DNA from 3 places in the Pseudomonas sp. C9-3 genome. Region 2 is predicted to be linked to each of the others. Evidence: predicted binding sites of a transcription regulator. Region 2 holds the regulator's gene; each other region holds the start of a gene.
The links. The regulator FliA, encoded in region 2, starts transcription of late flagellar genes. The targets are predictions, from matches to a motif close to CTAAAGTTTNNNNNNNNNNNGCCGNTAA.

Region 1: a site for FliA is predicted at 2,987-3,014, ahead of RS899_RS02100 (methyl-accepting chemotaxis protein). Genes of this name have one in related genera too.
Region 3: a site for FliA is predicted at 2,213-2,240, ahead of motA (flagellar motor stator protein MotA). Genes of this name have one in related genera too.

The regions. Positions count from the first base shown of each region.
Region 1 is NZ_CP135919.1:453,393-463,818, forward strand. It holds gene RS899_RS02095 (methyl-accepting chemotaxis protein) at 1-646, opposite strand, end outside; gene RS899_RS02100 (methyl-accepting chemotaxis protein) at 1,050-2,945, opposite strand; gene RS899_RS02105 (Flp family type IVb pilin) at 3,070-3,267, opposite strand; gene RS899_RS02110 (Flp family type IVb pilin) at 3,348-3,554, opposite strand; gene cpaB (Flp pilus assembly protein CpaB) at 3,913-4,833, shown strand; gene RS899_RS02120 (type II and III secretion system protein family protein) at 4,849-6,081, shown strand; gene tadZ (type 4b pilus Flp biogenesis protein TadZ) at 6,147-7,331, shown strand; gene tadA (type 4b pilus Flp biogenesis ATPase TadA) at 7,328-8,581, shown strand; gene RS899_RS02135 (type II secretion system F family protein) at 8,578-9,462, shown strand; gene RS899_RS02140 (type II secretion system F family protein) at 9,473-10,378, shown strand; gene RS899_RS02145 (tetratricopeptide repeat protein) at 10,375-10,426, shown strand, end outside.
Region 2 is NZ_CP135919.1:3,867,203-3,877,628, forward strand. It holds gene RS899_RS17505 (CheW domain-containing protein) at 1-230, opposite strand, end outside; gene RS899_RS17510 (ParA family protein) at 328-1,116, opposite strand; gene motD (flagellar motor protein MotD) at 1,169-2,053, opposite strand; gene RS899_RS17520 (flagellar motor protein) at 2,070-2,810, opposite strand; gene RS899_RS17525 (protein-glutamate methylesterase/protein-glutamine glutaminase) at 2,810-3,928, opposite strand; gene RS899_RS17530 (chemotaxis protein CheA) at 3,991-6,207, opposite strand; gene RS899_RS17535 (protein phosphatase CheZ) at 6,239-7,021, opposite strand; gene RS899_RS17540 (chemotaxis response regulator CheY) at 7,041-7,415, opposite strand; gene fliA (RNA polymerase sigma factor FliA) at 7,613-8,362, opposite strand; gene fleN (flagellar synthesis regulator FleN) at 8,359-9,186, opposite strand; gene flhF (flagellar biosynthesis protein FlhF) at 9,351-10,426, opposite strand, start outside.
Region 3 is NZ_CP135919.1:5,123,638-5,134,063, forward strand. It holds gene rsgA (small ribosomal subunit biogenesis GTPase RsgA) at 1-64, shown strand, start outside; gene motB (flagellar motor protein MotB) at 222-1,289, opposite strand; gene motA (flagellar motor stator protein MotA) at 1,305-2,156, opposite strand; gene RS899_RS23590 (HDOD domain-containing protein) at 2,277-3,800, shown strand; gene rhdA (thiosulfate sulfurtransferase) at 3,915-4,727, shown strand; gene asd (archaetidylserine decarboxylase) at 4,731-5,600, shown strand; gene RS899_RS23605 (HPP family protein) at 5,677-6,654, shown strand; gene RS899_RS23610 (hypothetical protein) at 6,783-8,591, shown strand; gene RS899_RS23615 (EAL domain-containing response regulator) at 8,657-10,426, shown strand, end outside.

The DNA of each region.
Region 1 (10,426 bases), 3.3 Mb from region 2:
GGGACTTCATGATGAAGCTCTTGTCCGGGTGCACCAGGATCTTGCCGTCGCCGCTGACCAGGAAGGCATAGCCCATGCCGCTGAAGTCCAGCGAGTTGATGATCTGTACCAGGGTCTGCAGGCCGAGATCGCCGCCGACCACGCCTACGGTCTTGCCGCCGGCGCGGGCCGGGGTGGCCACGGTCATGATCAGTTCCTGGGTGGCCGCGTCGATGTAGGGTTCGGTCAGCGTGGTGCCGCCGGCCGCGACGGCATCCTTGTACCAGGGGCGGGTGCGCGGGTCGTAACCATCAGGCATGGCGCTGTTCGGGCGCATGGTGAAGGTGCCGTCTTCCTGGCCCAGGTAGGTGAAGTTGAAGGTCTTGCGCAGGGTCTCCTGTTCCAGCAGCGCGCTCAGGTGGTCCGCTGCGCTGTCGCGGGCGATGGTCTGTGCGGTGCTTTCGATCAGCAGCAGACGGCCGCTCAGCCAGTTCTGGATGTTGCTGGCGCTCACGTCGCCCATTTCCCGCAGATAGTCCTCGAGGTCCTCGCGGATCGCGTTGCGCTGCAGGTAGTCGTTGTAGAGGGTGAAGAGGGCGAATGCCGAGAAAACAACAAGAGAAGCGGCCAGGAGGATCTTATGGCTGAATTTCAGGCTCTTGATCATGCTGCGTCGAGTCCGGAGGTAGTGGGATGCCTGAACGGCGTGGGTCCGGGCGACAGATCCGGTGTCGCCGCAGAACGTCCGTCCCCGTGGTGTGAAACGGACGGCGCCGGCGCGGCGGATAGCCGTGCGGGCTTGGCCGGGACTCCCTTGTCCTGGCAGTGAAGACAGGCCCGGTTTGTTGGTTGCTATCAAAGGCCTTCACCCTTGCTTTCGGCGTGGCCTGTGGAAGCTTGAAAGAGTCGGACGAACGGTAGAGGTGGCTCTGTGGCGGGTGTTTCAGCAGTGATACAGGCGGCTGTCGAGCGGCCCCCACAGTCCTGCTGGGAGCGAGGTCTCTTGTACGAGCGAACTTGCTCGCGAACAAAAAAGGCGCCCGGAGGCGCCTTTTTCGTTTCCGCCGGAATCAGATGCGGAAACTGTCCACCAGGTGGCGCAGGCGACCGGCCTGGTTCTCCAGGTCGGCACAGGCGCGCAGGGTGGCCTGGAGGTTTTCCACGCCCTCCTGGTTGAGGGTGTTGATCTCGGTGATGTCCATGTTCAGCGAGTCGACCACGGCGGTCTGTTCCTCGGTGGCGGTGGCGACCGACTGGTTCATCGAGTCGATCTCGCCGATGCGGTGGGTCACGCTGGCCAGGCGTTCGCCTGCACGGTTGGCGATCTCCACGCTTTCCAGGCTGTAGCGCTGGCTCTCGGTCATGGTGTCCACGGCCTCGCGGGCGCCGATCTGCAACTCTTCGATCATCTTCTGGATTTCCTGCGCGGACTCCTGGGCGCGGTGCGCCAGGTTGCGTACCTCGTCCGCCACTACAGCGAAACCTCGCCCGGCTTCCCCGGCGCGGGCGGCTTCGATGGCGGCGTTCAGTGCCAGCAGGTTGGTCTGCTCGGAGATGCCTTTGATCACCTCCAGAATCTGCCCGATGTTCACCGTGCGGCTGTTCAGCGCCTCGATGTTGGCGCAGGCGGAGCTGATCTTGTCAGACAGCTGGTTCATCGCGCTGATGGTCTGCTCGACCACCTGGCGCCCGTCGCCGGCCTGGTGCGAGGCATCGGTGGCGTGGTGCGAGGCGTCGGCGGCGTTGCGGGCGATTTCCTGGGCGGCGGCGCCCAGTTCGTTGATCGCTGCGGCGACACTGTTGGTCCGGTTGGACTGCTCGTCGGAGTTGCTCATCGATGAGTTGGAGGCGTTCACCACCAACTGCGAGACGTCATGCAGGCTGCGTGCGGTGGAAGCCACTTCGCGGATCGACTCGTGGATTCGCTCGACGAAACGGTTGAAGGCATTGGCCAGCACGCCGAACTCGTCGTTGCTGGCGACCTGCAGGCGCTTGGTCAGGTCGCCTTCGCCCTGGGCGATGTCCTGCATGGCGCGGCCCATGTCGGTCAGCGGCGCCATCAGCACGCGGATGAGCATGCCCAGCAGGAAGAGGATGGCGACGATGGCGATCACGGTGGCGATGATCGCGGTGTTGCGGAAGTCGCTCAGCATTGCGTAGGCGGAGTCCTTGTTGAGCACCAGGGCGACGTACCAGGTGACTCCCGGCAGGCCTTTCACCGGCGTCATCGAGACCAGTTGCTCTTCACCGTTGATGCTGACTTCCTGCACGCCCGGCTGCACCTTCGGTGCGCCTTGCTGGTAGACCTCGCCGAGGGATTTGAAGATCAGGCTGCTGTCCGGGTGCAGGAGGATCTTGCCGGCATCGCTGACGAGGAAGGCATAGCCGTCGCCGTCGAATTTCAGCGAGTTGATGATCGCGGTGATGGTCTCCAGCTTCATGTCGCCGGCGGCCACACCGACCAGTTGGCCGTTGCGCATGACCGGCATCGACATGGCGAGGATCTGCTCGTTGGTGCCGGCATCCAGGAAGGGCTCGGTGACGATCAGCCGGCCGGCGGCCACGGCGTCCTTGTACCAGCCGCGGGTACGCGGGTCGTAGCCATCGGGCATCGGTGCATAGGGGCGCATGGTGAACACGCCGCTGGCGGCTTCACCCAGGTAGACCGACTCGAAGTTCTTCTGGAACACCGCCTGTTCCAGCACGTGCTGGATGCGCTCGGGCGTTGGTTCGCCATCGGCCAGCTGCGCGGCTTCGGCCTCGACCAGCTGGATGCGACCGTCCAGCCAGCTCTGGATGTTGCTGGCGGTCAGGCTGCCCACCTCGGTGAGATAGGACTCGGTGTCGGAGTGGATCGCCTCGCGCTGGCGGAAGTCGTTGAAGAGGATGAAACAGGCGAAGGCGAAGGTGACGACGAGGGAGGCTGCCAGGAGGATCTTCCTGGAGAAGGACAGCGAGCGAAGCATGGGGAAAGCATCCTGCAGGTGGAACAAGGGTTAGGCAGGATGTATCGGCTGTCTAGGACGGGACTTTAGAGACTGAATGCGAAAACGGGCGCGGTGTTGCACCGCGCCCATCGCCGCATGGACCTCAGGGGCCCAGCGCGTTCTGCACCAGCGTCATCAACGAGCCGATCTTGGTGCCGATGGGGGTAGCTGCGGCGACGATGGCAATGGATATGAGACCGGCGATCACCGCGTACTCGATGGCCGTTGCCCCTTCTCGATCGGAAAGGAAAGTGCGCAGGCGGGAGTAGAGGCGTTTTACTGAGTCGATCGTGCGTTCCATGTACGAGCCCTCCGGGCAGGAGACAGCGGCGCCGGCGGAGTCGTTTCCGGCTCCGCGAACGCTTCGAATCAGGAAGTGGATCAGGCGCCGATGGCGGTCTTGATCGCCGTCATGAGTGCGCCGATTCGCGTACCGATCGGAGTTGCCGCCGTTAATACCGCAATGGAAATAAGCCCGGCAATGACCGCGTATTCAATCGCGGTGGCCCCTTCGCGGTCACGTATGAAGGACTTGGCTTTGCTGAGGATATTCTTCGAAAGTTGTTTTGCTGAGGTTTTGTTTTTCATGGCCGTCGCTCCGTGCACGCCCGACTGCAAACAGGGCGGTTGCCCTGACTTCACCGTCAGGCTAGGCGCAGTGTGGCCGAATGCAATTGATCAAATAGCGCTAATACCAAAGTTATAGTCACGGGGAAGTATAACTAACTGGAGATTGGAAATTTGCAGTTAGCATTTGACGCTATTACCGCAGCTACTAAATTCTGCTTTGGAACAAGTAGAGTCTGATTATCAGGAAAGGTTCTTATCGAACTTTCCTGTTCAGCCGAAATAACAATAAAGGTCTGAAGGACGTACTCCGGCAGGCATTTGTTTCGCGGAGTCGGGCCAGCGGCACGACTTCCCACTTGTGCACAAGGATGGGTTCATGAATAGCAAGGTGCTGATGGTATTCGCCGGGCTGTTGTTGGTGTGCGCAGGGGTAGTGGGTTACCTCGGGCTTCAGATCGGCAAGCCGGCTCAGCCGGCAGTGGGTGTGGTCCAGGACATGGCGCCCGCGGCAGTGGCCGAGGCCGACAAGCTGCAACGCACGCCGGTGGTCGTCGCCGCACGGGATCTGCCGGCGCTGGCGGTGATCGGCAAGGAAGACCTGGCCGTCGAGCAGCTGCGCACCGCGCCCAGTGGAAGTTTCCCCAAGCCTGAAGCGCTGATCGGCCAGCGCGTCTGGGTCGCGGTGCCGGCCGGCAGCATCATTTCCTCTTCGATCACCGAACCGGGCGGGCCGCTGGCGCGGACTATCCGCCCTGACGAGCGTGCGATGGCCATCGCGGTGGATGAAGTCATCGGCGGCGGAGGTTTTGTCCTGCCCGGCGACTATGTCGATGTGATGCTCTTCGTCCAGGACCAGCAGACCGGCGAGCGCAGCGTCAGCGCCCAGGTGGTGCTGCCCGGCGTGCGCGTGCTCACCTACGGCGAGCAGATTGCCGTGGCGAAGGACGGCCAGGCGCGCAACGCCGGCGATCCCAAGGACCAGACTCCGCGCCCGCCGCGCACTGCCGTGCTGGCCGTGCCGGCCGAGGCCACCTCGCGATTGATGCTGGCCAGCCAGGCCGGGTCATTGCGCCTGGCAGTGCGCAGCAAGGATGAAAAGCTCTACGAGAAGGAGCAGGAGGGCCGCTACCTTGAGGCCTCCCTGGGGGCGGGCAGCAGCCAGCCGATCACCCTCGAACAACTGATCGGCAAGCCGCGGTCGACCACAGTGCCTGCCTCTCGCCAGGTTTCCGCGCCGGCGGTGAGCCAGGGCGTGGTGGTCTATCGCGGTACCGAAGTCACCCGTGAAGCACATTGAGCAAGGAGTGCATCGATGTCCAAGCGCTTCATTCTGTCCCTCGCCGCCCTGCTGGTCTGCGCCGCTCACTCCACTGCGCAGGCCGTACCCAGTGCCTGTGCCGGGCTTGCCGGCCAGCAGCTGAATCTCGATGTGGAGCAGGGCGCCCAGCGCGACCAGCAGCTTCCGGTGCCGATCAAGCGCCTGGCCATCGGCGACCCGAACATCGCCGACGTGCAGGTGCTGGACAAGCGTGACTTCCTCATCACCGGCAAGGCCGAAGGCCTGACCAGCCTGCTGATCTGGACTACCTGCGGCGATCAGCCGCTGCGCAGCGTGGTGCGCGTGGGCGGCCGTGCCGTCGGCGATGTCGCCGGTGCAGCGGGCATGGCCGCCGGCGGCCTGCCCAACCAGGTGCAGACCGACATCCGCTTCGTCGAAGTCAGCCGCAGCAAGCTCAAGCAGGCGAGCACGTCGCTGGTGCGGCGCGGTTCCAACACCTTTGTGCTCGGTGCTCCGGGCAGCCTGGGGAATCTTGAGGTCGGCGTCGACGGCGGCCTGGGCGGCAACTTCGGCACCAACCAGAGCGGCTTCAACATCATCTGGGGTGGTGGCAGCAGCAAGTGGCTGGGCTTCATCAATGCCCTGGAAGGCAGCGGCTTCGCCTACACCCTGGCGCGGCCCAGCCTGGTCGCCACCAGCGGACAGAGCGCATCGTTCCTGGCCGGTGGCGAGTTCCCGATCCCGGTGCCCAATGGCGATAACAACAACATCACCATCGAGTACAAGGAATTCGGCGTGCGCCTGACGCTGACGCCAACGGTGATGAACGACAAGCGCATCGCCCTGAAGGTCGCCCCCGAGGTCAGCGAGCTGGACTTCTCCAACGGCATCCGCACCGCCGACATCACCGTACCGGCACTCAACGTCCGCCGCACCGACACCAGCGTGATGCTCGCCGACGGCGAGAGCTTCGTGATCAGCGGGCTGATCAGCAGCAACACCATCAGCAACATCGACAAGTTCCCGTTCCTGGGCAGCATCCCGGTGATCGGTGCGCTGTTCCGTTCCTCGAACCTGGACAAGGACGACCGCGAACTGCTGATGATCGTCACCCCGCACCTGGTCCAGCCGCTGGCCGCCAATGCTGCACTGCCGACCCTGCCAGGCGAGGGCCTGCGCAACTATGACCCGGGCTTCGCCGAGTTCTACTTCCTCGAAGACGGCCGGTTCGACCGGCGCAAGGCCAACAGCGGGATGTCGCGCTGATGGATACCTACGAAGCGCTGACCCGCCACAGGGCGGGAGGCAAGGCAAAGGAAGGGAGCATGGGCATGAGTCAGACTTTCGTGGCACTGATCCAGCATCCTGGGGAGCAGGAGTGGTTGCAGAGCAGCCTGGCCGGATGCGGGCAGGTGGTTCTGGCCAACAGTGGGACCCTGGAAGAGTTGTTGTCGCTGCTGGACGTCACCGGCGCGACGGTGCTCTTCACCAGCCTGAACAAGGCCAATCTGGTTGCCCAGGGTTCGTTGATCGAGGGGCTGGTTTCCGCGCGTCCGCTGCTCTCGGTCGTGGCCGTCGGCGATGGCCTGGACAACCAGCTGGTGCTCGCCGCCATGCGCGCTGGCGCAAGGGATTTCGTCACCTACGGTGCCCGCGCCAGCGAGCTGAGCGGGCTGGTCCGGCGTCTTGGCGGGCGGTTGCCCACGGTACCGGTGAGCGCTGCCCAGCAGGGTGAGCTGATCAGCCTGGTCAGCGCCCGGCCAGACGCCGACGGCGCCTTTGTCGCCCTGCACCTGGCCCTGGCGCTGCAACGTCAGCCCGAGCACCGCGTGCTGCTGGTGGATATCGGCCAGCCCAGCGGCGAAGCGCTTGCCATCCTCGGCATGGAGCCGGCCTTCACCTTCGCCGATGCCATGCGCAATCTGCGGCGCCTCGACCAGACGCTGATCGACAGCGCCTTCACCCGCCACGAATCCGGGCTGCGGGTGCTCAGCCTGTCCGACGAGCCCGGCGTGCTCGAGCGCGTCACCACGGCCGAGCTGTACCTGCTGCTGGGCAACCTGCGCAGCGCGTTCAGCCACATCCTGGTCAACCTGACGGGCGTTGCCGAAGGCGAGTTGAGCTCGCAGTTGCTTGGCCAGGCCAACCGCGTGCTGTGGCTGGTGGACCAGAGCGTGCCTTCCTGCAAGAAGGGGCTGGAGCGCCTGCGTCGCCTGCGTGAGCGCAGCCCGATGCTGCCGCGCATGGAACTGCTGATCGAACGCTATTGGCCATCGGTGCCGCCGGATGCGCCGGCCCTGGGCAAGATGTTCGGGCTGGAACTGTTTGGTGTGCTGCCGGCGTCCCCCGAAGCGCGCCTGCGTTCGAAGAATGTCGGCCAGAGCCTGTTCGAGCTGTCGCCGCGCGATCCGTTGACGGTCAAGCTGCGTGACCTCGCCGAGGGACTGGGCGCCGGCGTCGTGGAGAAACGCGGCCTGTTCGGCTGGATCGGTCGCGCCAGGGCCGTGCGCCCATGACCCAGCATTACGGCGGTAGCGGCCACGGCGCAAACCACGACCGGGATCTGCAGGCGCTGAAGATGCGCCTGCACCGCTACATCATCGACGAGATCGACGAAGACGGCATGAACCTGCTGGAGGGCGCGCGGCCGGCGGTGGCGCAGTACGTCTCCGAGAAGGTCAGCGAATATGCTGCGCGCCGTCAACTGGCGATCTCCCGCTATGAACTGGACCGCCTCGCCGAAGAGGTGGTGGACGAGCTGACCGGCTTCGGCCCGCTGGAAATCCTCCTGCGCGATCCGGGCATCTCGGAAATTCTGGTCAACGGCCCCGACCGCGTGTTCATCGAGCACGAAGGCCGGCTGTACCAGAGCGACCTGCGTTTCATCGACGATCACCACGTGCAGCGGGTGATCCAGCGCATCCTCGCGCCGCTGGGGCGGCGCCTGGATGAATCCAGCCCAATGGTGGACGCGCGCCTGCCGGACGGCAGCCGGGTCAATGCAATCATCCCGCCGGTGGCACTGGACGGTCCCTGTCTGTCGATCCGCAAGTTCAGCAAGGAGCTGCTCAAGAGCGCCGACCTGCTGGGCTACCAGAGCGTCAACGAGGAGATGCTGGCGTTCCTCCGCCAGGCCGTGGCGAGCCGTTGCAACATCCTCATCAGCGGCGGTACCGGCACCGGCAAGACCACGCTGCTCAACGTCATGAGCAGCTTCATCGACGAGCGCGAACGCATCGTCACCATCGAAGACACCGCCGAGCTGCAACTGGGCCACGACCACGTGGTACGCCTGGAAACGCGCCCGCCGAATGCCGAGGGTTTCGGCGAAGTCACCGCCCGCGACCTCATCCGCAACGCCCTGCGGATGCGCCCGGACCGCATCATCCTCGGCGAAATCCGCGGCGTGGAAGTACTCGACGTGCTGCAGGCGATGAACACCGGTCACGACGGTTCGATGAGTACGGTGCACGCCAACTCGGCCATGGATTCGCTGCTGCGCCTGGAAATGCTCGTCGGCCTCACTGGCCAGCGCGTGCCGGAGCAGACCCTGCGGCAGATGCTCTGCTCGGCGCTGGATGTCGTCGTGCAGATCACCCGCCTGTCCAACGGCCGTCGCTGCATCAGCGAGATACTCGAAGTGCTGGAGGTGCGCGACGGCGTCTACGTCACCAACTCGCTGTTCAGCCTGGATCGGCGCGGCACCGGGCAGTTCGTCCGCACCGCCCAGCCGAGCGGGCTGAAATTCCGCCAGGTGCTGTTGTGAACGGCGCGCTCTGGCTGATTCTCGCCAGCCTGGCGCTGGCGGCGGTTGGCGTCGTGCTCAGCGGCATGAGCTGGCGCGCGCGGCATAACGAGCAGGTGATGCGCCGCCTGAGTGGCGAGCCCATCGTGCAGAGCGGTCGTGGCCGCAGCAGCCACTGGCTGGCGCGACGCATGCGCCGCGCGGGCATCGCCGACATGCGTATCTGGCTGCTGGGCACGGCCCTGGCGGCGTTCCTGCTGGGGTTGCTGTGCGAGCGCATCGTCGGGCCCGTCGGCTTCCTGTGCGGCGTCGGCCTGGCCCTGGCAGGTTTCCACATCCTGCTCAACGTGCTCTACCAGCGCCGGTTGCAGAAGATGATCCGGCAGATGCCCAATTTTCTCGACCAGGTGGTGCGCAGCCTGCACTCCGGCCGCACGCTGGGCGATGCCATCTCCCAGGCGGTCAGTGCTGCCGACGATCCGCTGCGGGAAATCTTCTCGCTGGTCACCCACCACGTTCAGTTGGGCATCAGCCTGCCCGAGGCGCTGCAGGAAGTCGCCGAGCTCTACGACGTGGAGGAGTTGCACGTGTTTTCCCTGGGCGTCGCGGTGAACCATCGCTACGGCGGCAACACCACCGACCTGCTGGAAAACATCATCAAGGTCATCCATGAGCGCGAAAAGCTCAGTCGCCAGCTGCGCGCCATGACCGGCGAGACGCGCCTGAGCGCGTTCGTGCTGGCAGTGCTGCCGATCAGCCTGGGCGGCTACATCCTCTTCACCAACCCGGGCTATCTGATGAACATGTGGCTCGACAGCGGCGGCCGCTGGATGCTGCTGACGTCCCTCGGGCTGCAGGTGCTGGGCGTCTACACGCTCTGGCGCATGCTCAAGAGCATATGAGGAGTTCGCCATGCCACTGATGTACGGCCTGATGGCGCTGATCCTGCTGCTGGCGGCGATCCTGCTGATGCTCTCGCAGAGCCGCGCGGCGGGGCGCGAACAACGACTGATCGAGCAACGCCTGGGCGGCCAGCCGCTGCCGCGCTCCGGCAATCGCGTGGCGGATCTGTTCGACCGCCTCGGCAGCAGCGGGCTGGGCAAGCGCCTGCACCTGCGCGACGACGAAGTCCGCGTGCTGCTGCACCAGGCCGGCTGGAGCGGCAACACGCCGCGCAGCGTCTACCTGATGACCCTGATCGCCTGCCCGTTCGTGCTGATGGGAATCACCATCGTCTACCTCGCCATGCAGGGCCACCCCGCTACCTCGCCGGTGGTGCCGCTGCTGTTCGCCGCGGGCATCGGCTTCCTGCTGCCCAAGCGAGTGCTGGCCTATCTTGCCGAGAAGCGCCGGACGCGCCTGGCTGGCGAAGTGATCCTGTTCATCCAGCTGATCCGCATCCTCTTCGACTCTGGCCTGACCGTCGAGCAGAGCCTGCGGGTGGTCTGCCGCGAGGGCAGGAACATCGTCCCGGTGCTGGCCTCGGAGCTGGAGACCGTGCTGGCTCACACCGACAGCGGTCTGGAGCTGGCCGAGGAGCTGGAGCAACTGAGCCGCCGCCTGATGGTCGGTGAGCTGACCGACTGCTGCAACGTGCTGCGGCAGATGGTGCGCCAGGGTGGCAGCGCGCGCAGCTCGTTGCTCACGCTCAAGCAATTGTTCGAGGACCGCCGTCTGACTGCCCTGCAGGAAAAGGTCAGCAAGCTGTCGGCGAAGATGAGCCTGGTGATGATGGTGCTGTTGTTCCCGGCACTGTTGATCATCCTCGCCGGGCCCGGGTTCCTCGCCATTACCAAGGCCATGGGGGGTATGGGATGAGAAACGCCTGCGCGATCGGACTGCTGAGCCTGGCGCTCGGCGGTTGTG
Region 2 (10,426 bases):
CTGGTTTCCGGCGCCTGCATCACCGCTACCTGAGGTTCGGCGGTGAGTGGCTCCACCGGCTCGCTGACCACCAGTGCCACCGCGGCAACCGGGACCGGTGCAACGGGTGCGGCAACGGGCTGCGCCAGCGGTTCCACGGCGAAGTCTTCGAAAGTGGCCTCCTGCAGCAGCGCGTCCAGGTAGGACTGCAGCGCGAGCTGGGGGCGAGTGGCGGTAGCGGAACGACTCATGATGGATAACCGCGCAAGGTAACTGTCCAGCCTATCGGCAGCGAATGCGCAGGACTTGAACGCATCCGTCGGATTCTTCTGTGGGTGCCAGCCATGCTCAGGCTACCTGGCTCGCCGGCACATGGGCCAGCAGATGCTTGAGCAACGCACGGTAGGCGATCACGCCCCGGCTGTTGCTGTCGTTGCGCGACGGCACCATGCCCAGGCGGCTGGCGTCGCGCAGCTTGGTGTCCACCGGGATGAAGGCTTGCCACAGCGTGTCCGGGTAGGTATCGCGCAATACCCGCAGGGTGCCCAGGGAAGCCTGGGTGCGGCGGTCGAACAGGGTCGGCACGATGGTGAACGGCAGCGCCTGCTTGCGCGAGCGGTTGACCATCTTCAGGGTGTTGACCATGCGCTCCAGACCCTTGAGGGCGAGGAACTCGGTCTGCACCGGGATCACCAGGTGCTGGCTGGCCGCCATGGCGTTGACCATCAGCACGCCCAGCAGCGGCGGGCTGTCGATGATCGCGTGATCGAACTCGTTCCACAGCTGCGCCAGGCTCTTGGCGATCACCAGGCCCAGGCCGTTCTGCCCCGGCGACTGGCGCTCCAGGGTGGCCAGCGCGGTGCTCGAGGGCAGCAGGCGGATGTTCTCGTGGCTGGTGGGCAGCAGCAGCGACTCGGGCAGTCCCTCAGGCACGTTGCCCTGGTGCAGGAACAGGTCGAAAACGCTGTGCTCCAGGCTGTCCGGGTCATGGCCGAAATAGCTGGTCATCGAGCCGTGGGGGTCCAGGTCGACGATCAGCACGCGCTTGCCGGCATCCGCCAGCAGGCCCGCCAAGGCGATGGAGGAAGTGGTCTTGCCGACGCCACCTTTCTGGTTGGCTACCGCCCAGACTTTCATAGTGCGCGCTCCCCGGTGGCACAGCATCGGCTCAGGATCGTAGTCATAGTTCTCATTGCCCTGTAGCCGATGACGAAGAATTGACGGCGCCACTGGCGGGCGCCTCGCTGGCAACCACTGGTGCAGATTGCGTGCCAGCATGTCGCAAGGCCGGATCGGGCTGCGCCTTGCCGCTGCCGACACCGCTGATGCTGCGGCGCACTTCCAGGTTGCGGGAAATCACCAGTACCACCCGGCGGTTGCGTGCGCGGCCATCCGCCGTGGCATTGTCCGCCACTGGCTGGAATTCGCCATAGCCCACCGCTGCCAGCCGACCGGCGTCGAGGCCGTCCTGGGCGAGCATGCGGACAATGCTGGCGGCACGGGCCGCGGACAACTCCCAGTTGGTCGGGTACTGCGAATTATGGATCGGCACGTTGTCGGTGAAGCCTTCGACATGCACCGGGTTGCGGTAAGGCGCCAGAATCCTGGCGACCTTCTCGATGATGGCGAAGGCAGCGTCATTGGGGATCGCGTCGCCGCTGGGGAACAGCAGGCTGGAATTGAGGGTGATCTCGATCCAGAACTCGTTGCCGCGCACCGACAGCTGTTCGCTGGAGATCAGGTCGCCGAACGCCTGGCGCACGCTGTCGCTGATCTGCTGCAGGGTATCGGGGCTGCCCTGGGCCTGCCCCTCGTCCTGCGGCTCGGTGATCGACTGGTCCGGCTGCTGGGTGCGCGGGCGCTCCTCGCCCACAGGAATCGGGCGGATCGAACGGTCCGGCTGGTTGAACACGCCGGTCAGGGTTTCCGAGAGGATCTTGTACTTGCCCTCGTTGATCGAGGAGATCGAGTACATCACCACGAAGAAGGCGAACAGCAGGGTGATGAAGTCCGCGTAGGACACCAGCCAGCGTTCGTGATTCTCGTGTTCCTCATGGCGTCTGCGGCGAGGCATGCGCATCCCCTCCCCCTCAGCCGACGAAGCCTTGCAGCTTCAGCTCGATGGAGCGCGGGTTCTCGCCTTCAGCGATGGACAGCAGGCCCTCCATCAACATTTCGCGGTAACACGACTGGCGCAGCACGATGCTCTTGAGCTTGTTGCCGATGGGCAGCAGCAGGAGGTTGGCCAGGCCGACGCCATAGATGGTGGCGACGAAGGCCACGGCAATGCCGTTGCCCAACTGGCTGGGGTCGGCGAGGTTGCCCATCACGTGGATCAGGCCCATCACCGCGCCGATGATGCCGATGGTCGGCGAATAGCCGCCCATGGCTTCGAACACTTTGGCCGCCGCGAGGTCGCGGCTTTCCTGGTTGTACAGGTCGACTTCGAGGATGCTGCGGATGGCCTCGGGCTCGGTGCCGTCCACCAGCAGTTGCAGGCCCTTGCGCGCATAGGGGTCACGCTCGGCGTCGGCGACGGTTTCCAGGCCCAGCAGGCCTTCCTTGCGCGCCGTCATGCTCCAGCCGACCACATGGTTGATGCCGCCGACCAGGTCCACCTTGGGCGGCAGGACCATCCAGCGCAGCATGGTCAGCGCCCGCTTGAGCACTGCCACCGGGGTCTGCAGCAGCGCGGCGGCCAGGGTGCCGCCGACCACGATCAGCGCCGCCGGGCCGTTGGCCAGGGCACCGACATGCCCACCCTCGAGGAAGTTGCCACCGATGATGGCAACCAGCGCAAGGATCAGGCCGACCAGGCTGAGGACATCCATCAGCCGCAGGCCTCGGTCAGGTGGCGACCGATGTCGTCCAGGCTGTACACCGCATCGGCCAGGCCGGCCTTGGCGATCGCCATGGGCATGCCGTAGATCACGCAGCTGGCCTCATCCTGCGCCCAGACCTGGGCACCGCCCTGCTTGAGCATGCGCGCACCTTCGCGGCCATCGGCGCCCATGCCGGTGAGGACCACCGCCAGCACCTTGTCGCCATAGGCCTTGGACGCGGAACCGAAGGTCACGTCGACACAAGGCTTGTAGTTCAGGCGCTCGTCGCCGGGGAGAATGCGGATCGCGCCGCGAGCGTCGACCATCATCTGCTTGCCGCCGGGAGCCAGCAACGCCACGCCAGGACGCAGGATGTCGCCATCCTCGGCTTCCTTGACGGTGATCTTGCACAGCTTGTCCAGGCGCTCGGCGAAGGCCTTGGTGAAGGCCGCCGGCATGTGCTGGATCAGCACCAGCGGCGCAGGGAAGTTGGCAGGCAGCTGGGTCAGGACCCGCTGCAGCGCCACCGGCCCACCGGTGGACGTACCGATGGCTACCAGCCGGTAGGGCTTACGCTTTGGGGCGGCGGAAGTCGTCGGCGCCGGAGTCGCTGGCGCCTGGCTGCTGCCCGAGGAAGCGGGAGCGGCATGGCGCGCGGCGCTGCTGGCCGCCGGTGCGGCTGAAGTCGGCGTGCTGGAGGAATAGGACGAGTACGCGGCAAAGCGGCGATTGCTCTTGGCGATGGTGTGAACCTTCTCGCACAGCAACTGGCGGACCTTGTCCGGGTTGCGCGAGATGTCCTCGAAGTTCTTCGGCAGGTAATCGACGGCGCCGGCGTCCAGCGCGTCCAGGGTCACCCGCGCGCCCTCGTGGGTCAGCGAGGAGAACATCAGGACCGGCGTCGGGCAGCGCTGCATGATGGTCCGCACGGCGGTGATGCCATCCATCAGCGGCATCTCGTAGTCCATGGTGATCACGTCGGGCTTGAGCGCCAGCGCCTGATCGATCGCCTCGCGGCCGTTGGTCGCCGTGCCGACCACCTGGATCTGCGGGTCAGCCGAAAGAATCTCCGAGACGCGGCGGCGGAAGAACCCCGAATCGTCCACCACCAGGACTTTGACAGCCATAGACACTCCTGAAAAAAACTTCTTCCATCACGGGCGCGGGCCTCGCGGCCCGCGCACGGCGGTCAGATACGACGGGCGTAGCGCTTGAGCATGCTCGGCACGTCGAGGATCAGCGCGATGCGCCCGTCCCCGGTGATGGTCGCTCCGGCCATGCCCGGCGTGCCTTGCAGCATCTTGCCCAGCGGCTTGATCACCACCTCTTCCTGGCCCACCAGTTGGTCGACCACGAAGCCGATGCGCTGGGTGCCCACGGAGAGGATCACCACGTGGCCCTCGCCCGGCTCGTCATGCTGCGCGCCCGGCACCAGCCAGCGCTTGAGGTAGAACAACGGCAGGGCCTTGTCGCGAACGATCACCACTTCCTGGCCATCGACCACGTTGGTGTTCGACAGGTCGAGGTGGAAGATCTCGTTGACGTTGACCAGCGGGAAGGCGAAGGCCTGGTTGCCCAGCATCACCATCAGGGTCGGCATGATCGCCAGGGTCAGCGGGACCTTGATGACGATCTTCGAGCCCTGGCCCTTGGTCGAGTAGATGTTGATGATGCCGTTGAGCTGGGAAATCTTGGTCTTCACCACGTCCATGCCGACACCGCGGCCGGAGACGTCGGAAATCTCGGTCTTGGTCGAGAAGCCCGGCGCGAAGATCAGGTTGTAGCAGTCCGACTCGGACAGGCGATCGGCCGCGTCCTTGTCCAGCAGGCCCTTCTCCACGGCCTTGGCGCGCAGCACATCCGGGTCCATGCCTTTGCCGTCGTCGGAGATCGACAGCAGGATATGGTCGCCTTCCTGCTCGGCGGACAGCACCACCTTGCCCGAGCGGGACTTGCCGGCGGCTTCGCGCTCGTCCGGGCCTTCGATGCCGTGGTCGACCGCGTTGCGCACCAGGTGCACCAGCGGGTCGGCCAGGGCTTCGACCAGGTTCTTGTCCAGGTCGGTTTCTTCGCCGATCAGCTCGAGGTTGATCTCTTTCTTCAGGTTGCGCGCCAGGTCGCGGACCTGCCGCGGGAAGCGGCCGAAGACCTTCTTGATCGGCTGCATGCGGGTCTTCATGACCGACGACTGCAGGTCGGCGGTGACCACGTCGAGGTTGGAAACGGCCTTGGCCATCGCCTCGTCGCCGCTGTTCAGGCCCAGGCGCACCAGGCGGTTACGCACCAGCACCAGTTCGCCGACCATGTTCATGATCTCGTCCAGGCGGGCGGTGTCCACGCGCACGGTGGTTTCCGCTTCGTTGGCCGGCTTCTCTGCGGCGGCGGCCGCGCTGGGCTTGGCCGCGGCAGGCTTGGCAGCAGCCGGCGCGGGCGCGGCGGCGGGCTTGGGCGCCGGCGCAGCAGGCTGGACAGCCGGCTTGGCGGCCGCAACCGGCTCTTCCTTCGCGCCGGTGAACTGGCCCTTGCCGTGCAGTTCGTCGAGCAGCTTCTCGAATTCGTCGTCGGTGATGTTGTCGTCGCCGGAGGCCGCCGGAGCTTCCTCCGCCTTGGTCGCGGCAGCAGCCTCGACGGGAGCGGCGGCTTCTTCCTTCGCGCCGGTGAACTGGCCCTTGCCGTGCAACTGGTCGAGCAGCGCTTCGAACTCATCGTCGCTGATCTCGTCACCACCACTGGCAGCCGGCGCCTCGGCCAGCGGAGCCGGGGCGGCCTTGGCGGCTTCCTTGGCGCCAGCACTAAACTGGCCCTTGCCGTGCAATTGGTCGAGGAGTGCTTCGAATTCGTCGTCGGTGATGTCGTCGCCACCCGCGCCAACCGGTGCGGCAGGCGCGTCAGCGGTGGGTTCGAGGGCATCCATCAGTTGCTCGAACTCGGCGTCGGTGATGTCGCCGTAGGCCGCCGGAGCTTCTTCCGCAACAGGCTCGACCACGGCCGGAGCGGGAGCTTCGGCCGGGGCGGCGTTCGGGTCGGCCAGGCGCGACAGGGCAGCGAGCAGCTCGGGCGTCGCCGGAGTCGGCTCCTGCGCGTCACGCACCTGCTGGAACATGACGTTGACGGTATCCAGCGCCTGCAGCATCACGTCCATCAGCTCGGCATCCACGCGGCGTTCGCCCTTGCGCAGCATGTCGAACACGTTTTCGGCGATGTGGCAGCACTCCACCAGCGCGTTCAGCTGGAGGAAGCCGGCACCACCCTTGACGGTGTGGAACCCACGGAAGATGGCATTGAGCAGGTCCATGTCTTCCGGGCGGCTTTCCAGCTCGACCAGTTGCTCGGACAGTAGCTCGAGAATCTCGCCGGCCTCCACCAGGAAGTCCTGGAGGATTTCGTCATCGGCGTCGAAGCTCATTCGGTGCTCCCTCTACAGCGTCAGGCGACGCTTAAAAACCAAGGCTGGACAACAGGTCGTCGACATCGTCCTGACCGGACACGACGTCCTTTCTTGTATCGGCAGCAATCTGCGGACCTTCACCCTTGGACGATCTTTCTTTTTCCACCGCGTCGCGCATGCCGTCGTGGTCATGCTCGATACCGGCGTAGCGATCGACCTGACCCGCCATCCAGACCAGCTTGACCAGGTTCGACTCGACCTCGGTCACCAGCTTGGTGACGCGCTTGATCACCTGCCCGGTAAGGTCCTGGAAGTCCTGCGCCAGCAGGATGTCGTTCAGGTGGGCGGAGAGCTTGCGGCTGTCCTGGGCGCTGATGTAGAGGAACTGCTCGACGCGCTTGGCCAGGTCGCGGAAGGCGTCGGCGCCCAGCTCGCGGCGCATGAAGCGCGACCAGTCTTCCTGCAGCTCCTTGGCCTGGGTCTCGATGTGCATGACCACCGGGGTGCACTCCTCCACCAGGTCCATGGTGCGATTGGCCGCTTTCTCGGTCATCGTCACCACGTAGGACAGGCGGTCGGTCGCGTCGGCGATCTGCGACATCTCCTCGGCGTGCCGGGAGTTGGGATCGATCTGGAAGTTGACGATGGCGTTGTGCAGCTCGCGGGTGAGCTTGCCGACCTCCTGGTAGAGGCCTCGGTCGCGCGCCTGGTTGAGCTCGGAGATCAGTTGCACGGCGGTCTGAACGTCGCCGCGTTCGAGGCAGTCGACCAATTCGCGCGCGTGTTTTTTCAGGGTCGACTCGAAGTCACCCGCGGATTCGTTGAAATCCATGACGCCCTCTATGCCGGCCTTAGCTGCCGACCCGCTCGAAAATCTTCTCGATCTTTTCTTTCAGCACCTGAGCGGTGAAAGGCTTGACCACATAGCCGTTGACCCCGGCCTGGGCCGCTTCGATGATCTGGTCGCGCTTGGCTTCGGCGGTGACCATCAGCACCGGCAGGTGCTTGAGGCGCTCGTCGGCGCGGACCGCACGAAGCAGGTCGATGCCGGTCATGCCGGGCATGTTCCAGTCGGTCACGAGGAAATCGAAGTTGCCGCTGTGCAGCATCGGCAGCGCAGTGGTGCCGTCGTCGGCTTCTGCGGTGTTGGTGAACCCCAGGTCTCGCAGGAGGTTCTTGATGATGCGCCTCATCGTGGAAAAGTCGTCCACGATGAGAATTTTCATGTTCTTGTCCAAACCTGCCTCCATCGATACCAAACGCGCCCTGGCGGGCGTGCCGTCAATTCATTGAGCGCCGTGCGCTCTTTGGGGTGGATGCGTCAAAGGAACGTCACCCAAAAATTCGTAAGCCTATAACTTGCCTAAGGAAATTCCTTTCAGGCTTTACGCTCAGAACAAGCAGCCGCGAAACTACCCGATGCTCAGCGCGCGCGCCACTCCGCCAGTCGCGAGCGCAGGCGCGCGGCGCACTGGCTGTGCAGCTGGCTGACGCGGGACTCGCTGACGCCCAGTACTTCGCCGATCTCCTTGAGGTTGAGCTCCTCGTCGTAGTACAGCGCCAGGACCAGCCGCTCGCGCTCGGGCAGCTTGGTAATGGCGTCGGCCAGCGCCGCCTGGAAGCGTTCGTCTTCCAGGCCGTGGGACGGCTCGTTGTCGTGATGCGAAGCGTCTTCGGCAAGGCCACCGCCCTGTTCACCGTCCTGCAACATGTCATCGAAGCTGTACAGCCGGCTGCCCTGGGTGTCGCTGAGGATGCCGTAATAATCTTCGAGGCTCATATTGAGTTCGGCAGCAACCTCCTGATCTTTAGCGTCGCGTCCGGTGCGCGCCTCGACGGCGCGGATGGCGTCGCTGACCATACGGGTGTTGCGGTGCACCGAACGGGGCGCCCAATCGCCCTTGCGCACCTCGTCGAGCATGGCGCCACGGATACGGATGCCGGCATAGGTCTCGAAGCTCGCGCCCTTGCCCGCGTCGTACTTCTTCGCCGCCTCCAGCAGGCCGATCATCCCGGCCTGCATCAGGTCCTCCACCTGCACGCTGGCCGGCAGGCGGCCCAGCAGGTGGTAGGCGATGCGCTTCACCAGTGGTGCGTGTTTCTGGATCAGCAGTTCCTGGGAGTTATGCGCCTGTGCCTTGCTGTACATACGCGCTCCGGAGGCCGCGGTCATACGGCCGAACCCGTGGGATGTTGCACCAGGCGCTCGACGAAGAACTCCAGGTGCCCTCGTGGGTTGGCCGGCAGCGGCCAGCTGTCGACCTTCTGCGCCACCGCCCGGAAGGCCAGGGAAGCCTTGCTGCGCGGGAACGCCTCATACACCGAACGCTGCTTCTGCACCGCCTTGCGCACCGACTCGTCGTAAGGAATGGCGCCGACGTACTGCAGCGCCACGTCGAGGAAACGGTCGGTGACCTTGGTCAGCTTGGCGAACAGGTTGCGGCCCTCCTGGGGGCTGTGGGCCATGTTCGCCAGCACGCGGAAACGGGTCATGCCGTAGTCGCGGTTGAGCAGCTTGATCAAAGCATAGGCATCGGTGATGGACGTGGGTTCATCGCAGACGACCAGCAGTACTTCCTGGGCCGCGCGAACGAAGCTCACCACCGAGTCGCCGATACCGGCGGCGGTGTCCACCACCAGCACGTCGATGTTGTCGCTGATGTCGCTGAAAGCCTGGATCAGGCCGGCATGCTGCATCGGCGTGAGGTGCACCATGCTCTGGGTGCCCGAGGCCGCCGGGACGATGCGGATGCCGCCGGGCCCCTGGAGGATCACGTCGCGCAGGTCGCATTCGCCTTCGATCACGTCGGCCAGCGTGCGCTTGGGCGACAGGCCCAGCAGCACGTCGACGTTGGCCAGGCCAAGGTCGGCGTCCAGCAGCATGACGCGGCGACCAAGATCGGCCAGCGCCAGCGACAGATTCACCGACACGTTGGTCTTGCCCACGCCACCCTTGCCACCGGTGACTGCGATTACCTGAACGGGATGCATGCCCATATCAATACCTTGTCTCGTCATTCGACCGTCACGCTTCTGGCGTTTCGGCTAATCCGGCTGCGGTGCTCCACCGCTTCCGGTGCTCGCGGATCATCTTGCAGAGCATCCGCATCGCTTGGGCGGCCCAACCGGCCGCCCCACGCCCCACCCGGGGCTCACAATCCTCAGCTGGCGCGACGCACCGGCTGCTGGTAAAGGCCGGCGAACATGTCGGCCATGGCGTCCTCGCTGGGCTCTTCCGGCGACTGCAGGCTCACCGCACGGCTGACCAGTTGGTGCGCGCGTGCCACATGCAGGTCATCCGGGATCTTCGGCCCGTCAGCCAGATAGGCTACCGGGAGATGCTGGCTGATAGCCAGAGCCAGAGCTTCGCCGAGGCTTCCCGCTTCGTCCAGCTTGGTCAGGATGCACCCGGCCAGCCCACAGGAACGATAGTTCTGCCAGGCGGACTTGAGCACCTGGCTCTGGCTGGTCGCGGCCAGCACGAGGTAATTCTTCACGTTCAGGCTCAGCGACGACAGCGCTTCGAGCTGCATGCGCAGCGCCGGATCATTGGCCGGCAGGCCGGCGGTGTCGATCAGCACCAGACGCTTGCGCGCCAGCGGCGCCATGGCCTGGATCAGCGACTGGCCAGGATCGACCAGGGTCACCGGCACATTGAGGATACGGCCCAGGGTCTTGATCTGCTCCTGAGCACCGATGCGGAAGCTGTCCATGGACACCAGGGCAATGCTCTGCGCGCCGTACTTGAGTACGTAGCGGGCAGCCAGCTTGGCCAAGGTGGTGGTCTTGCCCATGCCGGCCGGGCCGACCAGGGCGATCACGCCGCCCTGCTCCAGCAGGTCGGTTTCCGGGGTGTTGATCGAGCGCGCCAGGTGCGCCAGCAGCATACGCCAGGCCTGCTTCGGATCGGCGATGGAGGCTACGCGCTCCAGCAGGCTGCGCGACAGGTCGGCCGGCAGGCCCATGCGCTGCAGGCGACGCCACAGGTTGGCCTGCTTCGGGCGCTGGTTCTGCAGCTGGTTCCAGGCGATGGAGCCCAGTTGCACTTCAATCAGTTCACGCAGGCCGTTGAGCTCGAAGCGCATGGCTTCCAGCGCCTGCTGGCCGGCGGCAGCCGGCGTCGGGGCGGCCGGCGCGGCCATGGCTTCGGCCAGGGTCTCGGCAGCACTGCGGCGCGGCGCTTCGGTGCCGTACATTTGACGGTCCTTGCGCACGCCATCGGTTGCGCGGGTCGGGG
Region 3 (10,426 bases), 1.3 Mb from region 2:
TTCGCCGCAACGGATGGCCAGCTACCGGCACATCCTCGCGAGCCTGCCGGAAGACGAGTACTAGACGAATACGCCAGACCTGTAGGAGCGAGCTTGCTCGCGAACAGTTTCCGCAGCGGCGCTGGTTCGCGAGCGAGCTCGCTCCTACAAAAAGCATCTCGCCGATCTGAGGTGAACACGTGAAGAAAAAGGCCAGCTGATCCGCTGGCCTTTTTCGTTTCCTACTGCTGCTTGTTCAGCTCGTCGAGTTTCAGCGTGCCGCCGTCGTCGAACAGGTTGAGCTTCTGCTTGAGCTGGTCCGGCGGCACAGGGTCGCCCTGCCCGCTCGCCGGCTTGGCCGGTGCGCCATTGGCCGCTGCCGGTGTGGCGGCGCCCGGGGCAGCCGGGGTTGCGCCATCGACCGGCTTGTCGCTGCCGCCGTCCTGCCCCTCGATGGCGCGCTGGGCCTTCTTGGTCAGGACGATGATGTCGATGCGACGGTTCACTGGATTCAGCGGCTGGTCGCGGTCGAACAGCGCCGATGAGGCGTAGCCCACCACGCGGGCGATCTGGTCTTCCGGGTAGCCGCCGGCTTCCAGCGCGCGCCGCGCCGCGTTGGCGCGGTTGGCCGAAAGCTCCCAGTTGCCGAAGTCGCCATTGCCGGCGTAGGGCTTGGCGTCGGTGTGGCCACTGATGCTGATCTTGTTCGGCACCTGCTTGATGGTCTCGGCCAGCGCCAGCAGGATGTCCTCGAAATAGGACTGCAAACGCGCGCTGCCCAGATCGAACATCGGCCGGTTGTCCGAATCGACAATCTGGATACGCAGGCCGTCCTGGGTGATCTCGAAGAGGATCTGGTCCTTGAAGCGCTTGAGCGTCGGGTTCTCGTCGACCTTGTTCTGCAGTTCCTGCAGCAGCAACTCCAGGCGCTCCTTCTCGACCTTCTCGGCGACGTCCTCGGCCTGCTGCTCGTTGATCTTGGCGTTCTCGTCCGGGTTGATCCGCGTCTCGTCGGCATCCGGCTGAGCCTGGATCTGCGGATTCAGCGTCTTGTCCGGCGCCGGCGTCGGCGTGCCGCCCAGGTCGATGACGTAGGGGCTGGCACTCTCGGTGAAGCCGATGGGGTCCTGGAAGTAACCGGAGATGGCCTTCTTCTGCTCGGGCGTCGCCGAGGACAGCAGCCAGAGCACGAGGAAGAACGCCATCATGGCGGTGGCGAAGTCGGCGAAGGCGATCTTCCAGCCGCCGCCGTGGTGGCCAGCGGCATAGCGCTTGACGCGCTTGACGATGATCGGCTGATTGTTATCCATGCGTCAGGCGACCTATCAGCGACCGCGAACGGCCTGCTCCAGCTCGCTGAAGCTCGGACGGTGCGCCGGCAGCAGCACCTTGCGGCCGAACTCCACGGCCAGCGAGGGCGGCATGCCGGAAGCCGAAGCCACCAGGCAGGCCTTGATCGCTTCGTAGAGGTTCAGCTCTTCCTTGGCGTCGTGCTCCAGCGCGTTGGACAGCGGGCCGACGAAACCGTACGCGGCGAGAATACCGAGGAAGGTACCCACCAGCGCCGCGGCGACGTGGTGGCCGATCTCGGCCTGGCTGCCCTGGCCGAGCAGCGCCATGGTGATCACGATACCCAGTACCGCGGCGACGATACCGAAGCCCGGCAGGGCGTCGGCGACGCGGGTCACGGCATGTGCGGGGTGCTCGAGGTCTTCCTTGAGGCTGCCCAGTTCCATGTCGAACAGGCCTTCCAGCTCGTGGGGCGCCATGTTGCCCGAGGACATGATGCGCAGGTAATCACAGACGTAGGCCGTCATGCGGTCATCCTTGAGCACCGCGGGGTACTTGCTGAAGATCGGGCTGGCGGCCGGGTCCTCGACGTCGGCCTCGATGGCCATCATGCCTTCGCGGCGGCTCTTGTTGAGCACCTCGTAGAGCATGCCCAGCACCTCCAGGTAGAAGGTATGGGTGAAGCGGTTGCCGAACATCTTCGGCGCCTTCTTCAGCACGGTCATGAAGGTGCTGCCAGGGTTGGCCTGGAGGAAGGCGCCCAGCGCGGCGCCGCCGATGATCAGCACTTCGAACGGCTGGATGATGGCCGCGATCTTGCCGCCGGAGAGCATGTAGCCGCCGAGCACGCTACCCAGAATGACGATGATGCCGATGATTTTTGCCATGGGGACCGGACTGAAACTGTGAACAGAAAGGAGGCATGATTCCCGCCTCCCTGTTGTTATCGGAGATTTCGGGCAAGACTATAGGCCGAAAACACTAAAAACCAGTTCGGCGCCTCACGCATGTCTAAGCAATTGCTTCATCCAGAGCGTCTCAAGGCCTGGCTAACCCAGCTGGAAGACCTGCCTTTGCCAGTTCCGCTGGAACAGCGCGATGACATTCGCCGGGCGCTGAACGACAGCCGCCGCTCGATCCGCGATATCGCCGAACTGCTGCAGGACGCGCCGACCCTGGCCTTTGCCATCCTGCGCGAAGCCAACCGCGCACAGAGCGCCCGGGACAATCCGGCGGAAAGCCTGGAGGTCGCCCTCAACCGCCTGGGCTTGTCCCGCGTCACTCAATTGCTCGACAGCCTGCCCGCGATGCCCGAGGCGCAGATGCCACGCGCCCTGAGCCAACTGCTGCTGATCAGCCGCCATGCCATGCAGCAGGCCAGCGGCCTGTTCGCCAACCGCCTGGCGCGGCTCTGGCAGGAAATCCACTGGGGCAGCCTGTTCACCCTTGCGCCGCTGTGGGCGCTGGCCACCGCGAAACCGGAGCTGATGGAGAGCTGGCAGCGCCAGGTCTACGGCCTGGGCCGCTGCAGCAGCGAAGTCGAAGAGGAGTTGCTCGGCACTCCCCTGCTGCCCTTGTGCCGCGTGCTGGCCGACAGTTGGCGGCTGCCGGACTGGGTCGGCCAGGGCTACGCCCTGCTCAGCGACGACAAGCGCCTGCTGGTGCGCGCCCTGCACGTCGCCCACACCGAACACGAGCCGCTGGGCCAACAGCAGCGCCTGGACGCCGATCCGGAACTGCAACGCTGGCTGACCCGCCCGGCCAACACCATCCTCCTGGCCAACAGCATCGCCATGGCCGCACACCAGTCCTGGGGCGGCGTGCACATGCTGCGCTGGCAGCGCCTGACCAGCCTCTATCTGCAGATGCCGCTGGAAGAATTGCAGCAGACCGTCCACGGCCTCGCCGCGCAGAGCGCCCGCCGCCACGCCCGCCCGCTGCTCTGGCACCCGGCGCAGGCGTTGCTCTGGCCCTGGGATGCGCGCCGCTGGCTCAACGGGCCGAAGGCCGAGGAGCCGGCCAAGGCGCCGGACACCCTCGCCGAATGGCGCCAGCACTGCACCCGCCTGATGCAGACGCCCAGCCCGTTCGGCAACGCCGTGCAACTGCTCGACTGCGCCACGGCTGCCTTGCAGGCCTGCGGGCTGCAACGCGGGATGATCCTGCTGGCCGACAAGGGCGGCAGCTGGTTGCAGGCGCGCCGGCACTTCGGCCTGGACGGCGAGATCGGCGACTTCAAGCTGGAAGTCGCCGCCAGCCCGGTGCTGCGCAAACTCCTGCAACAACCCGGTCAACTGCGCCTGAGCCCGACCAACATGGCCGAGTTCTCCGCGCTGATTCCCGGCTCGCTGAAGGCGCTGCTCCCCAGCGAGCATCTGCTGCTGCGCTCGCTGGGCAACGGCGCGCGGGTAGTCATGCTGGTCGTCTGCGACCGCCTCGGGCAGCCGCTGGCAGACCTGCACGCGCAGGCCTTCGGCCGCACCGTGCAGTGCATCGAGCACGCGGTGAAGCAGATGGCGCGGGGCTCGTGATCCGGGAAAGGTTTGCTCCCCGCCTTCTGCCCTTTAAACTAACCGCCCTCACGGGGTAGCCCAGGGCACGCGCTCACGTTGCCTCCCCCACCCTTTTCGCCGGGAGTCTCCGCCATGTCCGCCTTCTCCGCCCTGCCCCTGGTGATCGAACCGGCTGACCTCGCCAGCCGTCTCGATGCTCCGCAACTGATCCTGGTCGACCTGACCAGCGCCGCGCGCTACGCCCAGGGCCACATCCCCGGCGCCCGCTTCGTCGCCCCTGCGCGCACCCAGCTGGGCGGCCCGGCACCGGGCCTGCTGCCGGCCAAGGCCGACCTGGAAGCGCTGTTCGGCGAACTGGGCCACAACCCCGATGCCGTCTATGTGGTCTATGACGACGAAGGCGGCGGCTGGGCCGGTCGCTTCATCTGGCTGCTGGATGTGATCGGCCACGGCAACTACCACTACGTCGACGGCGGCCTGCACGCCTGGCTCGCCGACGACCTGCCGCTGAGCCAGGACGTCCCTGCGCCGGCCGGCGGCCCGCTGCCGCTGACCCTGCACGATGAGCCGACCGCCACCCGCGAGTACCTGCAGAGCCGCCTGGGCGCCGCCGACCTGGCCGTCTGGGACGCCCGCAACCCCAGCGAGTACAGTGGCCAGAAAGTCCTCGCCGCCAAGGCTGGCCACGTGCCAGGCGCGGTCAATTTCGAATGGACCGCCGGCATGGACCCGGCCCGCGCCCTGCGCATCCGTACCGATATGCCGCAGATCCTCGAGGACCTGGGCATCACCAAGGACAAGGAAGTGATCACCCACTGCCAGACTCACCACCGCTCCGGCTTCACCTACCTGGTGGCCAAGGCCCTCGGCTATCCGCGGGTCAAGGGTTATGCCGGTTCCTGGTCGGAATGGGGCAACCATCCCGACACCCCCGTAGAGGTTTAAGGAATGTCGTTCAAAGATCGTCTGTTTATCCTCAGCCAGTACCTGCTGCCGCATCACCTGCTGTCGCGCCTGATCGGCTGCGCCGCCGAGTGCCGCGCGCCCTGGTTCAAGGACCGCCTGATTCCCTGGTTCGCCCGTCGCTACCAGGTGGACATGCGCGAAGCCCAGGTCGAGGACCTGCGCGCCTACGAGCACTTCAACGCCTTCTTCACCCGCGCCCTGAAAGACGGCGCCCGCCCGCTGGATGAAAGCGCAGGCGCGGTGCTCTGCCCCGCCGACGGCGCCATCAGCCAGCTCGGCCCGATCGAGCACGGCCGCGTGTTCCAGGCCAAGGGCCACAGCTACAGCCTGATGGAACTGCTGGGCGGCGACGCCGAGCGCGCCGCGCCCTTCATGGGCGGCGAGTTCGCCACCGTCTACCTGTCGCCCAAGGACTACCACCGCGTGCACATGCCCCTGGCCGGCACCCTGCGCGAGATGGTCTACGTGCCGGGCCGGCTGTTCTCGGTGAACCAGCTGACTGCCGAGCAGGTGCCGGAGCTGTTCGCTCGCAACGAGCGCGTGGTGTGCATCTTCGACACCGAGCGCGGGCCAATGGCCGTGGTGCTGGTGGGCGCAATGATCGTCGCCTCCATCGAGACCGTCTGGGCCGGCCTGGTCACGCCGCCCAAGCGTGAGCTGAAATCGTTCTCCTACGACGAAGCTTCCCGTGCGCCGATCCACCTGGAGAAAGGCGCCGAGTTGGGCCGCTTCAAGCTGGGCTCGACCGCCATCGTGCTGTTCGGCCCCGAGCAGGTGAACTGGGCGGAAAACCTCGCCGCCACCAGCGCCGTGCGCATGGGCGAGCGCCTGGGTGGCGCCCGCCAGGGCTAAGGCCCGCTGTCCATAAGGCGGGCGGCCAACGAGCCGTCCGCCACTGCTTTTCGCCTCATCGTGCTAGTTCCCTGCCATGAAACGCTTCCTGCACCTGATGGGCTGGCGTGCCAACGCCACCAGCCATCTTGAAAAGTGGCTCTCCGCAATGGGAGCGCTGTGCGGCATCGCCGCCATCTACGCCGTCACCCACTGGGTCCTGCCCAGCGAAGCAGCCATCTGGGTCGTCGCCTCCATGGGCGCCAGCGCCGTGCTGCTGTTCGCCGTACCCCATGGCGTGCTATCGCAGCCCTGGGCTGTTCTCGGCGGCCAGGTCCTCTCGGCCTGCGTCGGGGTGATCTGCCAGAAACTCTTCCCCGGCCAGGCCTTCACCCCCGCCCTTGCGGTGGGCGCGGCGATCCTGGTCATGCACTACGCCCGCTGCATCCATCCTCCGGGCGGCGCTACGGCACTGGCGGCGGTATCCGGCGGCCCGGCCATCACGGCCCTGGGCTTCCACTACGTGCTCAGCCCGGTGCTGCTCAACGTGGTGCTGATCCTGGCCGTCGCGGTGGCCTTCAACGGCCTGTTCGCCTGGCGCCGCTATCCCGCACCGCTGGCACGTCTGCCGGCCACACCGAAGCTGCCTGCGGGCCCGGCGCCCGAGGACCTCTACCACGCGCTGCGCAAGATGGATTCGTACATCGACGTGCAGTTCGACGACCTGCTGAAGATTCTCCAACTGGCCCAGGAACATGCCCAGGCGCAGCGCCTGACGCCCGGCGACATCCTGCTAGGGGCCAGCTACAGCAATGCCCTGAGCGGCGACGCCTGGGCCGTGCGCCAGGTGATCGACGACCATCCGGACAAGCGCGGCCGCCAGGAGCAGCTGGTCTACAAGGTGGTCGCCGGCGCCGGCAAGGGCAATACCGGCGTCTGCCGCCGCCAGGACCTGCTCGACTGGGCCGCCCACCCGGTGACGGCACAGGGCGACGGCTGGGTGCGCAGCACGGCGCAGGACTCGGCGAAGGACGCCCTGCAACGTCAGATCAAGGGGCAAAGCCCTCGGCCGTGACCTGTCCGCGCACCATCCGGGCGATGGGCTGCGGCGGGCGACGGATGCTGCTAGAGTTCGGAAAAAGCCGACAGTTTTGAACAACTGGTTCGTACAACGAGCCGGATTGTGGAGAATCGACTCTCACCATGGACAACAGTCCCCAGCAGTTTCTACGTGTCCCCACACCAACGCACGAGAGCCTGAGCTTCTGCAACGCCAACGCGCGCGAGCTGAAAAACTGGCTGGATCACCTGCCCAAGGCCAACCTCGGCGAGACGGCTCGCCAGCTCTACCAGGGGCTGATCGAACTCAACCAGCTCAAGCTGCCGGTCGAGACGCGCCTGCAATTGCTGGAACTGTTCCGCCCGGAAGTCCACTTCGTCTGCCATAACCTGGAGCGGCACTTCCTCAACCAATCCATCGTCCTGGACGAGCGCCCGCGCAAGGTCGCCAATCTCTGCCAGGCGCTGCAGAACCACCTGGCCATCGGCTACAAGCTGATCGTCGTGCGCGAAGCCTCGCGCTTCACCCGCGAACGTGCCCAGGTGATGACCGCCGCCACCCAGCGCGCCATCCGCAGCCTCTGCGGCCCGCTGGTTCGTGCCTCCCAGCTGTACTGCCCAGTGCCGGAAAACCTCTGGCTGGAACTCCACCAGCTCTACCAGCTCGCTCGCCAGCACGGCTTGCAGCACACACCGGTACGCGATGCGCTGGCCCGCCAGTCCCAGGGGCTGTCCATCGAGCACGCCTACGTGACGGCGCTGATGCTCGGCTCCGCGCGTTGCAACCAGATGCGCCAGAACAACATCGCCCGTGTCGCCGAGGCCCTCGAGGGCTGGGCTGCGCAGGTAAAAGTGCAGGCCGCCGATGCGCCCTCCACCCTGTTCGTGGTGGTGCCGCAGGTGGACGGTCCGCCGCGCTACCGCACCCTGTTCAAGGATGCTGACCTCACTGGCGCCCTGGGCATCGACCCACAGCCGCTGGTGGACGCAATCCGCGAATACCTGCTGCTGCCCGCTGAGGATCGCAGCAAGGCGCGTCTGAAAGTCCCCGAGGGCGTCAGCATCGACCTGCTACAGCACCTTGCCGCCGCCTGGGGCGATATCGCCGAGCGCACCTTCCACCGCACGCCCGGCCAGGGCCAGTTGACCCTGTGCATCGGCATGAGCGCCCTGCACTATTTCCTCGCCGGCCGCAAAAGCTTCAACGACCTGCTGAAAATCCAGATTCAGGAACAGCTGCCAACCTTCAAGGCCGACGTGAAGGACGCCTGGTCCGGCGCCTTCGACGCGCAGAAGGTCAATGATTGGCAACCCGGCATGCCGCTGGAGGAGATCGAGTACAGCGCACCGCGCACTGCCGAAGACACCGGCGTTGGCGCAGCACCCGAGGCTCCGCGCGACGACTACCCGATTTTCACCCTGAACATCGTCAACCACAGCCCCGGCGGCTACTGCCTGACCTGGCCGAAGGAAATCCCCAGCCAGTTGCAGGCCGGCGAGTTGCTCGGCATCCAGGACACTCCGGAACACAGCTGGAGCGTCGCCGTGGTGCGCTGGATCCGCCAGGTCCGTGGCGGCGGCACGCAGATGGGCATCGAGCTGATCGCCCCGCTCGCCCAGCCCTGCGGCCTGCAACTGCTGCGCAAGACCGAACAGGGCAGCCAGTACCTGCGGGCGCTGCTGCTGCCGGAAATCGCCGCCATCTCCCGCCCGGCCACCGTGATCACCCCGCGCCTGCCGTTCCAGGAAGGCAATCGCGTGCAGCTCAACCTGCAGGGCGACGAGCGCCGTGCCACGCTGACCCGCAAGGTCACCGCCACCGCCAGCTTCACCCAGTTCGAATACCAGGCCCAGGATGCGGCCAGCACGCCGAGCGATAAACCCATCACAGCGCCGAATGCTCGTGGTGCTGGCGGGGAGGAAGACTTTGACTCACTATGGAAGTCTCTGTAGATTCCGGAGAATTCCCATTCGTCGCCAATTTGCTGCCGTCCAGCGCGGTATAAGCAGCCTTCCTCATGGCCAATGAAAAGAAAACCATCCGCCTGCTGATCCTGGAAGACTCGCAGAATGAAGCCGAGCGCCTGGTCAGCCTGTTCCGCAACGCCGGTCGTGCGACCCGCGTCCACCGCATCACCTCCAGCGAAGATCTGACGGACATCCTGCCCCAGGGCTGGGACCTGCTGATCGCCGCCCCCGAAGCCGAGGCACTGGACCCGAGCGAAGCGCTGGGCGCCATCCGCCGCCAGGCCAAGGACATTCCCTTTATCCAGTTGGTCAGCGGCAACGACTCCGACGCCGTCACCGAGGCCCTGGCCCTCGGCGCACAGGACGCCCTGCCGCAAGGCGAGGACGAGCGGCTGATCCTGGTCGCCAACCGCGAGTTGGCCAACCTCGAGGAGCGCCGCGCCCGCCGCTCTGCCGAAGTCGCGCTGCGTGAAGCAGAGAAACGTTGCCAGTTGCTGCTGGACAGCTCGGTGGACGCCATCACCTACGTCCACGACGGCATGCACATCTACGCCAACCGGGCCTACGTCGGCCTGTTCGGCTACGAGGATGCCGAAGAGCTGGAAGGCATGCCGATGATCGACCTGATCGCCGGCTGCGACCAGGCCAACTTCAAGGACTTCCTCAAGGGTTACCATCTCACCAAGGAAAGCACCGAGGACAACGCCGACCTGGCCTGCAGCGGCATCCGCAGCGATGGCCAGGCCTTCGCCGCGCGCATGACCTTCTCGCCGGCCACCTATGACGGCGAACCGTGCATCCAGGTGGTAATCCGCGCCGAGTCGGACAACGCCCAACTCGAGGAAAAACTGCGCGAAGTCAGCAGCCAGGACCTGGTCACCGGCCTGTTCAACCGCGCGCACTTCCTCGACCTGATGGACAGCGCCGTGGAACGCGCGGTGACCGCCGGCCAGCCGGCGACCTTCGCCTACATGCTGCTCGATCGCGCCCAGACCCTGCAGCTCGACCTCGGCGTCGCCAGCATCGACCTGCTGCTGGCGGACCTGGGCAACCTGCTGCGCGGGCAGTTCCCGGAACAGGCACAACTGGCCCGCCTGGGCGACGACGTGTTCGCCGTGCTGCTGCAGGGCGAAACCCCGGAACAATCGGCACCGCGCTTCAATGCGCTGCTGAAGAAGGTCGAAGGCCACCTGTTCGACATCCATGGCCGCACCGCACAGGTCACCCTGTCCATCGGCACCGCCGGGCTGGACGAGAAGACCACTCGCGCGCAGGAAGTCATCGAGCGCGCCCACCGCGGCGCCGACGATGTCGCGCAGAAGGACGGTAACGGCCTGAAGATCTACAACCCGGCCGATGAACTCGCCGCTGCCGCCTACCGTGGCGACATCGTCGCGATCATCCGCCAGGCGCTGGAGCAGAACAGCTTCCGCCTGCTGTTCCAGCCGATCATCAGCCTGCGTGGCGACACCCACGAGCACTACGAAGTACTGCTGCGCCTGCTCAACCCGCAAGGCGAGGAAGTACCGCCGGCAGATTTCCTCAACGCCGCCAAGGCCAGCGGCCTGGCCGAGAAAATCGACCGCTGGGTGCTGCTCAACTCCATCAAGCTGCTTTCCGAGCACCGCGCCAAGGGTCACGAGACCAAGCTCTTCGTGCACCTCTCCGGCCCCAGCCTGCAGGACCCGGAACTGCTGCCGTGGCTCAGCGTGGCGCTGAAGGCCTCGCGCCTGCCAGCCGATGCGCTGATCGTCCAGATCAGCGAGCCGGACGCCATTGCCTACCTGCGCCAGGCCAAGATGCTCAGCCAGGGTCTGGCG